3 regions of the Mesobacillus sp. AQ2 genome follow, and region 2 is predicted to be linked to each of the others. Evidence: riboswitches for the same ligand, from Rfam matches in the RefSeq annotation. Region 2 holds a riboswitch; each other region holds the start of a gene.
What was found. Region 2 has a riboswitch for lysine ahead of QNH36_RS20750 (Na+/H+ antiporter NhaC family protein). Riboswitches for the same ligand answer to the same signal wherever they lie in the genome.
Positions count from the first base shown of each region.

Region 1 (5,159 bases), 1.5 Mb from region 2:
ACCTCCCTCTTCTCTATTTTGTATCCACTACCTTTATATGCATTTATCACGGTTTTGGCTTGGGCGAATACCTGTAAGGGAGACTGTTTCTTATCTGTATTCATGAGTTGCCACTCTGAACAAATGCACTTTTTTACTAAAAAAAGAAGAGCATGAGATTCTCCAATCCCATGCTCCTCACTAGACATATTAAACCTTAAATTTTGCTACCATTTCCCTCAAGCTCTCTGCCAGCCTCGCGAGTGAAGCGGAAGATGAGGATACCTCTTCCATGGAGGCCAGCTGCTCTTCCGTGGCCGAAGCGATTTCCGCCGTGCTTGCGACGGAGCCGCGGGCAATTTTTGTTACCTCCTCGATCGAAGCATTCACCTGCATGACGCTTGCCGACATTTCTTCAGAAATCGCGGAGACCTCCTGGATTTCCGAGCTGACATTCTCAATCGATTTTAAAATCTCATCAAATATCCGGCCTGTATCCTCAACCAATGATGTTCCCTCGGAAATTTCAGCTGCCCCTTTATTCATCATCTCGACGACCTGATGGGTTTCTTTTTGGATGACTTCAATCAAGCTGGAAATCTGGCTGGCAGACTGCCTTGAAAGTTCAGCCAGCTTCCTGACTTCATCTGCGACAACAGCAAACCCTTTTCCGTGCTCGCCTGCTCTTGCTGCTTCAATGGCGGCGTTGAGCGCCAGTAAATTCGTCTGGTCAGCGATGCCTGTAATGACCTCGATGATTTTGCCGATTTCAGCCGATTTTCGGTCCAGATCCTTGATGACAGAATTTGTTTCACTCGTTGTATGGTTGATTGTTTTCATCTTTTCAATGACTTTTTCCAGAGAATCATGGCCAAGTGTTGCCTGTTTCGTCGTATCAACCGCAGACTCTGCAACTGTGGAAGTCGTAACCGCGACACGCTGGATGGCACTAGACATCTCTCCTACTGCCTTCGCGCTTTCCTCTGTATTCTTGCTTTGTAGCTCTGCACCGCCGGCGACTTCCTGGATGGCTGTCGCCACCTGGTTCGTGGCAGAATTCGTCTGGTCCGCACTAGCCATCATCTCCTCAGCTGATGCCGCAACCTGCTCGGAAGTGCTGCTCACCTGAAAAATGATATTCCTTAAATTTGTTGCCATCTCATTGAAATCAGTTGCTAATTGCCCGATTTCATCTGTATTCTTCACATTGATTTTTTCAATGGCCAGATTTCCGTCAGCTAATTGCTTTGCTGCCTGAGAGACAAGCTGGACAGGTTTTGAAATCATTCTGCTAATATATGTAGCAATCACAGTCCCAATGACAAATGCCGCCACAGAGAGCGCGATGATGAGCAAGGCTACCTTCTGGACATTTCCGGAAAGGGTTTCACTCGTTGTATTCAGGGCAGCTTGCTGGTACTTAATCGCATCTTCGGCTGCTGAATTCAAGCTAAAGATAAGCTTATTTCCTTTTTCCTGCATTAAAAGCCTTACCTTTACCGTTTGTTCATCCCGGATGAGAGTAAAGGCTTCTGAAGCGACATCATAATATTGCGCCTCAGCCGCGACCAGATTCTCTCCCACTTTCTTCTCTTCAGCGGATTTTGCTGAGCTCAAGTACTTCTTTGAGCTCTTAGCAAAATCCTCTACCGCTCCTTCAAATTCGATCAGGCTCTCACCATCACTATTTGCCATGTATTTTTGAAGCGCAAGCTGCTCCCGCATGACGGCATCCTTCATTTCGACAATCAAATTCAGCTTCCCCATCCGGTCTTCAATCGACGTAGAATACTGACTATTCATCTTGTTAAATTCGAAATTCGTGATGATTGCCACGACTGCCAACAAAGCCAAAACCGAAAAAAAGCCCGCCAATAACTTGGCCCGAACACCAAACTTCATCTGTGGTTTTCTCGCAAAACTCTTCCTGAATTTCATTTTCCGCTCTCCCGTCCAGCAATATAGTCAATTACCGTTTCTCTTCATATTAATTATTTCGGTTCGATTTCAGAAAATTTTAGGACTTTAGCCATAAAACTAAAAAGAACGGCACTCCTACTTTCGATGGAAGTAGAAGAACCGTTCCTATGTTTATGCTTATGAGAGACTGCGATATTTGATTTCCCCGCCGATGATTGTCATATCGATGTTCATGGATAATAATTCGTCTGGATCGGCCATTTCAAATGGGTTGGATGAATACACAGTCATATCCGCAAATTTCCCTCGGGCGATTGTGCCTTTTACCGTCTCTTCATTTGTTGGATAGGCTCCGAGTTCGGTGAACAGGCGGAATGCATCGAACATTGATAATTTTTGCTCAGGTACATAACCCTCGTGGTTTTCACCCGGCTTTTTGCGTGTCACTGCCGCATGGATTCCGAGAATCGGGTCGACCGGTTCTACTGGAGCATCTGAACCTCCAGCGCAAATCACGCCAGCATCCATCAAGGTTTTCCAGGCGTAGGAGAGCTTGATCCGTTTTTCGCCAAGTCGTTCCTGTACCCATGGGAAGTCACTCGCAAGGAAACGCGGCTGGATGTCGGCAATCCTGCTAGGTGCCTTGAGACGTGGAATTAATTCCTCCCTCAGAACCTGTGCGTGGATCAAGCGGTCGCGATAGGCTGCAGCCGGGAACTTGTCCAGCACATCAAGGACATTTTCCAGTGCCTGGTCACCAATCGTATGGACTGCAATCGGCATGTCCAGATCACGCGCCCCTTTTACGATTTCATATAGCTGTTCCTGGTCATACATCGCATCGCCGTAGTGTCCCGGCGCATCGCTATATGGTTCTGTCAGGAGCGCCGTTCTCCTACCAAACGCTCCATCGGCAAAAATTTTCACAGCGCCGATTTGCAGTGTATCATTGCCGTATCCAGTGTACATTCCCGCTTCTTTTAAGTCCGGTAAAAATTCATGGTTGATCAGGAGATTGCTGCGCAAACCAAGCTGCTCTCCATTTAACAGCTCATTGAAAAGATTCCATGTCTGCTCCAATCCGCCGAGATACAGCGGATCATTCGTATGCACGCTTGTCAGCCCCTTGCTGATCGCAAACTGCATCGTCTGGCGCATCGCTTTTTTCCAGTCATCGTAGGAACGTTCCGGAATGTACTGTCTGACTAGATTCGCCGCTGATTCCAGGAACAAGCCCGTCGGCTGCTTGGTGATTTCATCCAGTACGATTGTGCCGCCCTCTGGAACACTTATATCCGGATGATAGCCGATCACCTCGAGCGCCCTGCTGTTGACTAACGTCGCATGCAGGCACGTCCTTGTTAAAAATAGCGGGTTTGCCGGCGCGACATAATCCAGCTCTGTAATTTTCGGAATCCCTCCGTCGGTAAAAAGGTTCTCGTCCCAGCTTGAGCCGACAATCCATTCGCCAGGCTTAAGCTGGTTTGCTTTTTCCTGTATTTTTTTTAGCATCCCCTGCTTGGTTGTGATTCCGACAAAATCTAGGTTGATAAAACTATCTGCCATGATCGATAGGTGAAGATGGCTGTCGATCAGGCCAGGGGTGGCTGTTTTCCCTTCGAGGTCGATAATTTGTGCCTGGCTGCCCCAATGCAGCACCATATCCGCAGAAGTTCCCATATCGATGAACCGGCCATTTTCAATGACCACAGCCTGAACAATTGGGTTAAGTGAATTGAATGTATAGATGGTGCCATTTTTGTAGATGGTTCTCAAGATGATTCTCTCCTTTTTGGTAAAATGAAAGCCAGGAGAGGCACATGCCCGGGAGTGGAGTTTAATAGAAGGAATGGAGGAAAAGCTCTTGTCTATAAAAAGCAACGACAGAAATAACCGGTCATTGCTTTTACAATACACGTTATCTCCCATTTCGATCAGTAGTTCTCCATGCGCCAATTCAAGCATGACAGTCTGCTCCTTTTTCAGAAAGCATCCCAGCAGTAACCAGTCTGACCCTGGCCACGCTTCGGCAAACAACCCTTCCAGCCACCATCATTGATGTCATACTCCGATGGCCTACTCTTGTTGTTCGCTCCTCTACCTCACCGATCTGATAAGATCATATGAAATTAGCTTAATAGTATCATAAATGCCCCAGAAAGTTCACTGATTTTTATTTTGGATTCTTTTAAAATGAAGGAAGAAAGGAAGTGGAAAATGATAGTTAAAGAACGGACCAAACCAGAAGAATTAGAGATTTTACAAGCGTTGAAGCCCCGGATGGAGCTGGAGGAGAAAGCGGCATCGAACCTGTACACGCTGGAAAAAGGCTATGAAGGCGAAGTGCAATTTGACCAGTGGTTCACGAACTGCCGAGTGGAGAGTCTGATTATCAACGACCTTTTACTGGAAGTGAATGGCACCCTCTTTCAAATCGATTCCCTCGTGATTACCCAGGATCGGCTCCACCTTTTCGAAGTGAAAAATTTAGAAGGAGACTACTATTTAGATGGAGACAAATTTAAAACCGCCGCCGGTGCTGAAACCAAAAACCCCCTCCACCAGCTAAGCCGTGCCGAATCCCTGCTAAAACAACTGCTGAAGAATCTAGGATTCTACATCCCTCTCGAACCACACCTCGTGTTCATCAACCCGGAATTCACCCTTCTGCAAGCACCACTGAAATCACCCATTATTTTGCCAACCCAACTGAATCGGTTTATGGATAGGATGAACAGAACCTCCTCAAAACTAACAAACAAACATACCAAACTCGCCGAGGCCCTCTTGTCCTTGCATATTAAGAAATCACCGTTTACCAGAGTGCCAGGGTACGAATTTGATGGGTTGAGGAAAGGGGTTGTTTGTGAGGGGTGTGGGGGGTTTTTGGATTCATTGGGACAAAAAAGATTTGTATGCAGTCACTGTGGGGCACGTGACTCTATTGAATCCCTTGTTTTACAAACGTTAAAAAGTTTTCAAATACTGTTTCCCGATCGAAGAGTAACCACAACCATCATATATGATTGGAGCAACGGAGACCTACCAAGGAAATCTATTAGAAGAGTTTTAAAAAACAATCTATCAGCCAACGGCGAATGCAAATCTACTTATTACGAGTAATAATTTCTACACGGACTTTAGCCAAGGGGAAGTTTTATCTCCTCTTGGCAATTTATTTGACCCGTTTCCCTTTTTCTTTCCTTAACCGGTCATATATCTCATCTTTATTTGACCGGTTTTTCTCTCACTTCCCCTAA
Region 1 covers NZ_CP126080.1:790,338-795,496, reverse strand. The annotation lists gene QNH36_RS03955 (methyl-accepting chemotaxis protein) at 190-1,917, opposite strand; gene QNH36_RS03950 (amidohydrolase) at 2,077-3,678, opposite strand; lysine riboswitch at 3,830-4,007, opposite strand; gene QNH36_RS03945 (nuclease-related domain-containing protein) at 4,093-5,022, shown strand.
Region 1: linked by a shared signal. The riboswitch ahead of QNH36_RS03950 (amidohydrolase) and the one ahead of QNH36_RS20750 (Na+/H+ antiporter NhaC family protein) in region 2 are both predicted to bind lysine.

Region 2 (5,159 bases):
CAGCAAAGATCTATTGAACCTGCTTTCGGATGTATTCCTGCATGACCATTATATTTTTTCGCATAGCTTGAACGTCACACTTTACTCGCTTGCGATTGGAATAGAAATGAAGCTCTCTCCGAAGGAACTTGAACAGCTGGGGCTCGGGGCGATTTTGCATGATGTAGGGAAAATGAAGGTCCCCGAAGAAATTTTATCAAAGCCAGGCAAACTGACTGCGGAAGAATTCCAAATCATCAAGGCCCATGCTGAGGACGGCTTCCAGATGCTCAGGAATATTCCGACTGTCCCGCTGATTGTTGCCCATTGTGCGTATCAGCATCATGAACGGTTGAATGGAGCGGGGTATCCGCGAGGTTTAAAGGAGGCTGAAATCCACTTATTCGGAAAAATCCTCGGAGTGGCGGATGTATTTGATGCTGTCACATCCAATCGGGTATACCGGCCGGCAATGCTGCCGCATGAAGGCCTGGAAATCCTTTATTCCGGTGCAGGCAGCCTGTTTGACCCAAAGATCGTAGACGCGTTCCGCAGAGCTGTGGCCATCTATCCAATCGGCCTGACTGTCACCCTGAGTGATGGCCGGAAGGGAGTCGTAGCACAACAAAATCCTGGTTTGAGCGAGCGGCCTGTTGTCCGTATTCTGGAGGAAAGCGGCCAAAGAGTGGAACCATACAACCTGGATCTAAAATCCAATCTATCACAGATGATTGTCAGCTGTGATACGATCATACAATACGAGTATGCAACGAATTATTAATTTCGTTCCGCTAAGTGAAATTCCTTTTACTATGAGACAAAGTAATTATAGTTTTTAGGCTAGTTCCCCCCTTTGAAGCATACATATAGCTTTAGAGGGGGGATTTGTTTTGGCAAAATTCGGCCGGCGGCTGCCTCGGAAAGGGCCCTTGCCTTTCAGGTATGTATTCCTGCTGACATTCGTATTTTTTTCCTTTTCCACTGCCGCAGGACTTTGGATCATCGATAAAGGACTTGAACCGACTTTGATGAAATATGCTGAATCCCAGACAAGAAAAATTGCGACTCTGGTTATCAACAAGGCAATCAACAAAAAAATAGCCAGCGGGATGGATATTGATAAAGTAATTGAATTTGTACCGGTGGATGGAGGTACAACCACTGTGGTGAAATTCAACACAGAAATCATCAACCGGGTAAAAGCGGAAACAACCAATATTGTACAAATGAACCTGAAAGAAGCAGAAAGAGGGAATCTTACCTCTCTAGAAATGTTATCCGATGTCGAGCTCGTAACCGATGAAAAAGACAGGGAAGAAGGAATCATTTATTATGTTCCTTTGGGTCAGGCGACCAACAATGCGCTGCTCGGTAATATGGGGCCAAGGGTTCCGGTGAAGTTCAATGCAATCGGCGATGTGACGGCGGATGTCGTCTGGGATACTGAAGAGCATGGGATCAATAATACCCTTATAAATGTATCGGTCAGGGTAAAAGTGAATGTGCAAATCATTATTCCTTTTGCGACAGAAATCGCAACCGTTCAGGAAAATATTCCGATTGGCAGCTTCTATTATCCTGGAAAAGTACCACAGTTCTACAATGGCGGAGGAGATACATCCCCAGCCATCCAGCTTCCTGGCGAATAATAACAGTTGTCAAGTTAGTGATATTGTTATATTATAAAATCAATTGAATAATAAACCACATCATTCCGATGGGGTAGAGGCGCAGGATTCAAGAGTAAGCTGTGTGAGGATGACAACGTTGATCACAGCAGAAAGGGAATTTTGCCGAAGTAATAAAAAATGAGTCGCATTTTTTATTGCTGGGGATACTTTGAACAGGAGTATCACTGTCATTATGGAGGTATATCCATAATGGGGAGCTACAGATCGTGATGGAGAAACTAGTTGCTTATTAAGGGCAGCGATAGAATGTTCTCTATCGTTGCCCTTTTTTATATTTTTTAGAAAGTGGCTACAACTCTTTTCATGGAACAGTTTCCCCCCTGTCAAAAACAAGGAGGAGAAAGAATGGAGAACACAATTTTTTCATTGCTGCCGCCATTATTGGCTATTTTGATGGTAGTGATCACAAGGCGGGTGCTATTGTCTTTGGGGACAGGCATCGTCGCAGCAGCGTTTTTGCTTGCTGACTTTAATATCATTGAAACATTCGCTATTATGTGGGATGCAGCCAAGGGGATAGTCATCGCTGATGGCGAACTGAACACGTATAGCTTATACATCATTTTATTTTTGCTGCTTTTGGGTACAATTACAGCCTTCATTTCTATTTCAGGAGGAAGCCGAGCGTTCGGCGAATGGGCAATGAAGCGTGTCAAAACAAGAGCTGGAGCTCAATTAGTCGGTGCTTTCCTTGGCATTATTATTTTTATTGATGATTATTTCAATGCACTGGCTGTAGGGCAGATCACTCGTCCAATCACGGACCGCCAGAAGGTTTCGCGCGCAAAACTGGCCTATATAATCGATTCAACTTCAGCACCAATGTGTGTCATCTCTCCGATTTCCAGCTGGGGTGCTTATATCATTGCATTGATTGGTACAATCCTTGCTGCACACGGCGTGAATGAATACAGTGCGTTCTCAGGGTTCATGCAGATCGTGCCGATGAACTTCTATGCTCTTGCAGCATTGGCAATGGTGTTCATTGTTGCTCTTAGGAATGTTGAAATCGGCCCAATGAAAAAGCATGAGGAACTTGCGATTACGGAAGGAATTGTTGTTCCTCAGGACAAGCCGGTACCAGGGGAACTGAAGGATGATCTGCCAACGAGTACGAAAGGTACTGTTGGAGACCTTGTATGGCCGATTGTAGCCCTTGTCGTAGGAACAGTAGGCATGATGCTCTGGACAGGCGCAAGTGCTGTTGAAGGAAAAGTAACCATTTTCGGTATTTTTGAAAATACAGATGTCACCAAATCTCTTGTAACTGGCGGATTGTTGGGACTTGCTGTAGCGTTGATTCTTTTTGTCAGACAGGCGGCTGTATTAAAAGGCGTCAATGCCAATGTCTTTGGAAAAGGACTAGCTGAGGGCATTAAATCAATGCTTCCGGCTATCTATATTCTCGTTTTTGCCTGGGTCATCGTTGACCTGATTGGCCGGCTTGAAACAGGTAAATATCTGGCAGGCATCGTTGAAAGCTCAAACATCAATATTGCCTTCCTGCCATTCCTGTTGTTCCTCGTAGCCGGAATCATGGCGTTCTCAACAGGAACATCATGGGGATCATTCGGAATACTGCTTCCGATTGCAGGAGATATCGCAGCGGCTGCTGATATTACAATTCTTTTGCCTGCTTTAGCAGCTGTCCTGGCTGGTGCAGTTTTTGGAGACCACTGCTCGCCAATTTCCGATACAACGATCCTATCATCAACAGGTGCTGGTTCACATCATATGGACCATGTCATGACACAGCTGCCATACGCGCTGATTTCAGCAGCAATTTCTGCTGTCGGATTCCTGGTCCTCGGTTTTACAGGCAGCACGCTCGCAGCACTTGCAGTAGTGGCCATCCTGCTGGTTGCTTTTGCGTTCATCTTCGGAAGCAAAACAAACCAGGAAGAAGTACTGAAAGAAAATCTAGCAGAATAATGAAAAAGCTGTCTGGTATCAGACAGCTTTTTTTCATATTTTTAAAATAGCGGGAATAGAATCCTAATTAATAGGAGTTTTAGTATAGTTGGGAAAATTTTATCGAAAAAAATTTATTATGACGCAAATAATATTTTGACAAGCCATTAAAAACTAGCTATACTATTTCTAGACCAAATAATCTGAAAATATAAAACTTTCTAATTCATCAATATTTTCCAGGTGATTAGAAGGCAAGGGGGATTTATAAATGGAAAATCGTCCACAGTGGGGCACGAGGGCAGGATTCATTCTTGCTGCGGTAGGTTCGGCAGTCGGGTTGGGAAATATTTGGCGCTTCCCGGGTGTAGCTTATGAGAATGGCGGGGGAGCATTCTTCTTCCCATACTTATTTGCTTTATTAACAGCAGGTATCCCAATTTTGATTTTGGAATTCACCATCGGTCATAAGTACCGCGGATCTGCACCATTAAGTTATTTCAAGATGCGAAAAGGCGCAGAATGGCTTGGCTGGTGGCAGCTTGCTATTTCTTTTGTCATTTCGACGTATTACGCAGTCATTATCGCATGGGCAATGTCCTACGCTTATTTCTCGCTCAGCAAGCAGTGGGGAGACGATCCGCTTAGCTTCCTTGTTGGGGATTATTTAAAGGTAGTGGACGCTGGCCAGGTAGGCGGTATCGTACCAGGTGTATTCCTGCCATTAGTCATTGTATGGGTCATTTCTCTTGGTATTTTGTTCAAAGGCGTCAAGAAAGGTATTGAAGTAGCGAACAAGATCTTTATTCCTGCACTTGTTATTTTATTTATGATTATTGTTGTTCGCGCATTGACTCTGGATGGAGCAATTGATGGTGTAAACGCATTTTTCAAGCCTGACTGGAGCCAGATCCTGAACGGTAAAGTATGGGTAGCGGCATATGGACAGATTTTCTTCAGTTTATCGATCGCATTTGCAATCATGATCACGTACTCAAGTTATCTTCCTAAGAAATCTGATATTACAAACAACGCTTTCATTACTGCTTTTGCCAACTCTTCCTTTGAATTGCTGGCTGGTATCGGCGTATTCGCGGCATTGGGCTTCATGGCAATGCAGCAAGGCGTTCCAATTGATGAAGTGGTAAGCAAAGGGGTTATCCTTGCATTTGCGGTCTTCCCGCAGATCATAAATGAATTGCCGGCGTTCAGTGCGGCGTTCGGAGTACTGTTCTTCGTCAGCTTAACACTGGCAGGACTGTCTTCGTTGATTTCAATTGTTGAAACATATATTGCCGGGGTACAGGACAAATTCAATGTTTCCCGTACTAAGGCAGTAGCAATCGGCGGCGGTCTATCTGCATTGGTTTCCATCCTGTTCGCAACACAGGGCGGCTTGAATTTCCTTGACACAGCAGATGCGTTCATCAATAACTATGGTGTCGCTCTTGCCGGTCTTGTTGAAGTAGTCTTCATTGTATGGGTTGCAAAGGAACTGAAGAACCTGCAAAACCATGCTGATGCAATTTCTGATATCCGTCTTGGAAGCTGGTGGGTGATTTCCCTGAAATACATCAC
Region 2 covers NZ_CP126080.1:4,111,137-4,116,295, reverse strand. The annotation lists gene QNH36_RS20760 (HD-GYP domain-containing protein) at 1-760, shown strand, start outside; gene yunB (sporulation protein YunB) at 870-1,628, shown strand; lysine riboswitch at 1,695-1,878, shown strand; gene QNH36_RS20750 (Na+/H+ antiporter NhaC family protein) at 2,016-3,602, shown strand; gene QNH36_RS20745 (sodium-dependent transporter) at 3,853-5,159, shown strand, end outside.

Region 3 (5,159 bases), 570 kb from region 2:
TTGTATTTACTGCACCGTTGATTCCGCCCTGTGCACAAACAGAGTGGGAACGTTTTACCGGCACAAGAGAAAACAGTTCAACAGGAGTTCCTGTTTCTGCAACTTTTATAGTAGCCATTAAGCCAGCCAAACCGCCGCCGACTATGATAACCTTACCTTTACTCATCGTGACTCACTCCCTTAAATCCAAGTCTGTCTTTCATATCCGTTCATGGGTAAATCTATTTTTTAGCATAAGCTTGTTCATTTTTTAAAAAATCTTATACAAATGCCAGGATCGCACGGACACCAACGATGGAAAGCGCAATGAATACACCGATTGTGACATAAGTGGAAATCACTTGAGAACGCGGTGTAACAGTGATGCCCCAGCTTACGAAGAATGACCATAATCCGTTAGCAAAGTGGAAAGTAGTAGAAATGATACCAATCAAGTAGAACCATAGCATGAATGGACTTGAAAGAATTGTCTCCATCATCTGGAAGTTAACAGCAGCACCGAAAGCCGCAGCAATACGAGTTTCCCACACATGCCATGCAACGAAGATTAAAGTGATCACCCCGGACACACGCTGAAGCATGAACATCCAGTTTCTGAAATAGCCATATTGGCCTATATTGTTTTTAGCTGTAAAAGCAATATAAAGACCGTAAATAGCATGGAATAATAATGGTAAGAAGATAATGAAAACTTCTAGAAAATACCTGAAAGGCAACTGCTCCATGAAATGTGCTGCATTGTTGAATGATTCCTCTCCCCCAGTAGCAAAGTGGTTGACTACAAGGTGCTGCGTGAGGAAAAGACCTACCGGAATTACACCCAGCAATGAATGCAGCCTCCGCCAATAAAACTCTTGTCTACCTGCCATATGTATACCCCCCTTGAAATTTGGCCGTGATGTTAAGACTTCTCTCCCCATCCCTATTAACCTAAGAGATTGAAACAGCCTCACATCAAAAATATAAGCATTTCTTACAATTATGTGACATGTTCATTTTACTCCCATCATATTGGAGCGTCAAGAAAACGTATACATAAAAATGCTTATATAAATAAAATTTTTAAAATATATTGATATCGTAAAAATCCCACTTTTTATTTATTCCCACCTCAGAAAGAGTATATTAAAATAATACTATTGCCCTTTGCAGCCGAATGACACAAAATTAATTTTTGAAATTCCAAGTTACGGGTATGGTATAAACATGGAAAAAATTTATAAAATTCTTTATGGAAACAAAAATTAACAGTTATTTATTTTTATCAACGCCAGTGTTTTTTTGGCAAATTGTTTATAATAGATTCATAGAAAGAGGGGAGAACATGAGCGAAATAACAACTTCAGAGCCAAAAACCGAAAGCGAGCCACTCGCTGTCAGCGCTTTCGGATATGAATTGATCAGGGAAGAATTATTGAACGAACTGCTTGGCAAAGATACTCCAGAAATCCTTTACTGGGCCGGTAAACGCCTCGCCCGCAAACATCTTTTGTCCAACTTGGAGGAGACCATCCAGTTTTTCCAGGACGCCGGCTGGGGCCGTCTCACCATCAAAGAAGAATCCAGAAGAGAAATACTGCTGGAACTCAGCAGTGAACTGATTTCCTCCCGACTGAAAAAAAACCCAAATACCAAATTCCAGCTGGAAGCCGGTTTCATCGCCCAGCAAATGGAACACCAGAAAAAATTTACAGCAGAAGCATTCGAGCACCCCAATAAGAAAGCATCAAAAGTCCAGTTTACAATCAAGTGGGATAAGACTGATATTATTGAGTAAATATAAGAGGGCACAGTGAAACCGTTACTGTGCCCTTCCGCTTTAATGTGACGATAAACTCTCTTCTGCCCTTTATCCGCACATAATCCGCTTAAATGTAACGATAAACTCTCATTCTGCCCTTTTATCCGCACATAATCGTCTCTAATGTGCCTATAAACTCTTGAGGGACACTTTTACGATCACACAGCAGCATATATAAAAGCTTTCCTGGAGGGCACCCAGGAAAGCTTTAAGCATGATTTATTAGTTCGTCTTAACTGCTCCTGAATAAAGCTCGAATGCCTCATGGAGTGATTCGACGGCATGGACCATTTGTTTTTCGTTTACGACTGTGGAAACTTTGATTTCGGATGTGCTTACCATTTTGACCTGGATGCCGTTTCCTTCGAGGACTTCGAACATTTTCGCGGCAACTCCGGGATTTGATACCATGCCTGATCCGACGATCGATACCTTTGCCAGGCCTGTTTCTGATTCGACGGATTGATAATTCAATGATTCTTTATTCCGTTCCAGAACGTCCAGTGTTTCTGGCAGATCATTGCTCTTGATGGAGAATGAAATATTGGCCGTGCCTGCTTCTGTGCGGCTCTGGACGATGATATCCACATTGATATGATTTTGGGCAAGTGTTGTGAAGATCGTAGAAAGCCCTTTTAAAGAAGTGCTTACTCCCAGTACTGATACTCTCGTAATCTGGTCTTCAAATGCTACTCCACGTACAACTAGATTTTGTTCCATTTCATTCTCCTCCTCGATCATTGTGCCTCTTTCTTTTTCCATACTGGATCTTACTTCAAGCGGCAGTCCGTAATTCTTGGCGAATTCGACCGCACGCGGGTGGAGCACACCTGCTCCCAGGTTCGCCAGCTCAAGCATCTCGTCATATGAGACGCTCAGTAACTTCCTTGCGCTTTTCACAAATCTTGGATCGGTCGTGAACACGCCCGTTACATCTGTATAAATATCGCATTTGTCAGCCTTTAATGCGGCTGCAAGCGCGACGGCTGTTGTATCTGATCCGCCCCTTCCAAGTGTGGTGATTTCCCCGTCCTCTGTTACACCCTGGAATCCGGCGACAATGACCACCTTTCCTGACTCCAGCTCTTTGGAAATCCTTTCTGTATCAATATCGATGATCCGGGCGTTTCCATGGATGCCTTCGGTCTTGATTCCAGCCTGCCAGCCAGTAAAAGAAACGGCCTCTATTCCGCTCTGTGCAAGAGCCATTGAGTAAAGCGCGATGGTGATTTGCTCTCCCGTCGTCAAAAGCATATCCATTTCCCTTTTGGATGGCGCCCTTGAAATATCGTTCGCCATATCGACTAGGTGGTCGGTCGTCTTGCCCATTGCTGATACGACTACAACAACATTATTGCCGTTCCTCAATTCTTCTGCTGTCCTTGAGGCAGCATTCCTGATCTTTTCAACACTGCCAACCGATGTTCCGCCGAATTTCTGTACAATCAATCCCATTTGTTTCCCCTGCCTCTTTTTCAGTATTTTGCCTCTGTAAGAGCTTCATGGCTTATCTGCATATGTATTTTCCCCGAGCCTTTTAAAAAAAGAGCCGTAAAAACAGAAAAAGCAATGGAAGTGGCTCCCATTGCTTAATAAACGTGTATATACGCTGCAACATGAGATAGCACTCCAAGATGGCAATCTTGACAATCCAGCGTTTATTCAACGAAGGACCAGCGAGAAAATGGATAGGCATCTCCCCACTTCGGCAAGCATCCCCTTTCAAAGCCCTTCCCAGAATCCTATAATTCTCCGGCCTTTTACTCTTGAAGCTTGCACCTCTATCTTCACTTTAATACTCTAAAGTGATAGCAATATGAAATTTCCATCATTATAGCATACAAAAAAATAGATTGCTACATTAATCCTGTAATTTCTGATATAGTTCCTGAGCAACATTCGCCGGCAGCCCGGCTGCACTCAATTCCTCAACAGAGGCTTCTCGCATTTTTTTGACTGAACCGAAATGTTTCAGCAGCGCTTTCTTCCGCTTTTCGCCAATGCCTCCGATATCATCGAGGATCGATTGGAAAGCGCTTTTTCCTCTCAGCTGCCGGTGGAAGGTGATGGCAAAGCGGTGCACCTCATCCTGGATCCTTTGCAGCAGGTAAAACTCCTGGCTGTTCCGCGGCAATTCAATCACCTGCAATGGATTGCCATATAGCAGCTGGGAAGTCCTGTGCTTATCATCCTTGGCCAGGCCGGCAATCGGAATATCAAGACCTAATTCATTCTCCAGGACATCCCGGGCGGACTCGATATGCCCTTTTCCGCCATCGATGATGATCAAATCCGGCAGCGGCAAACCCTCTCTCAACACCCGGGTATACCGGCGGCGGACGACTTCCCTCATCGACTCGTAGTCATCTGGCCCCTTCACTGATTTGATTTTATATTTCCGGTACTCCCTTTTCTCCGGTTTCCCATCAATGAATACGATCATCGCTGAAACCGGGTCAGTTCCCTGGATATTGGAGTTATCAAATGATTCGATCCGATGCGGTGTATAGATCCCCATTTGTTTTCCAAGGTTCTCAACTGCGTTGATGGTCCTTTCCTCATCGCGCTCGATCAGGGAGAACTTTTCCTGAAGGGCGATCCGGGCATTTTTTGAAGCCAAGTGGACAAGCTCTTTCTTCTTGCCGCGCTGAGGCTTAAGTACTTTTACACCAAGCAATCCCTCTGCCATTTCGAGATCGACGCTTTCGGGCACCAATATCTCTTTTGGCTTGAAATGCTCATTTTTCGAATAAAATTGGCCAAGATATGTGAGAATATCTTCCTCAGGTTCATTATGGATCGGGAACATCGAAACTTCCCTTTCAATCAATTTCCCCTGGCGGATAAAAAATACCTGGACACACATCCAGCCTTTATCGACAGCATAGCCAAACACGTCCCGGTCGGTAAAGTCTGTCGTGGTCATCTTCTGCTTTTCCATCGTTGCCTCGATGTGGGCAATCTTGTCGCGGAATTCCTTTGCCCTCTCAAAATCCAGTTCCTCGGCAGCGGCAGCCATTTTTGCCGTCAAATCAACCTTGATGTCCTTATAACCGCCATTCAGGAATTTTGTGATTTCATCGGTAATCTGCTTATACTCTTCCTTGCCGACGTCCTTAATACAGGGTGCTAGGCACTGTCCCATATGGTAATAGAGGCAGACGCGGTCCGGCAGCGTCGAGCATTTCCTGAGCGGATAAATTCTGTCGAGCAGCTTCTTCGTCTCATTCGCTGCCTGGACGTTCGGATACGGCCCAAAATATTTGCCGCTGTCTTTTTTGACCTTACGGGTGATGATCAGCTTTGGGTGCCGTTCTGCCGTCAGCTTGATGAAAGGATAGCTCTTGTCATCCTTGAG
Region 3 covers NZ_CP126080.1:3,536,258-3,541,416, forward strand. The annotation lists gene sdhA (succinate dehydrogenase flavoprotein subunit) at 1-166, opposite strand, end outside; gene QNH36_RS17875 (succinate dehydrogenase cytochrome b558 subunit) at 261-869, opposite strand; gene QNH36_RS17880 (YslB family protein) at 1,325-1,777, shown strand; gene QNH36_RS17885 (aspartate kinase) at 2,024-3,256, opposite strand; lysine riboswitch at 3,416-3,593, opposite strand; gene uvrC (excinuclease ABC subunit UvrC) at 3,663-5,159, opposite strand, start outside.
Region 3: linked by a shared signal. The riboswitch ahead of QNH36_RS17885 (aspartate kinase) and the one ahead of QNH36_RS20750 (Na+/H+ antiporter NhaC family protein) in region 2 are both predicted to bind lysine.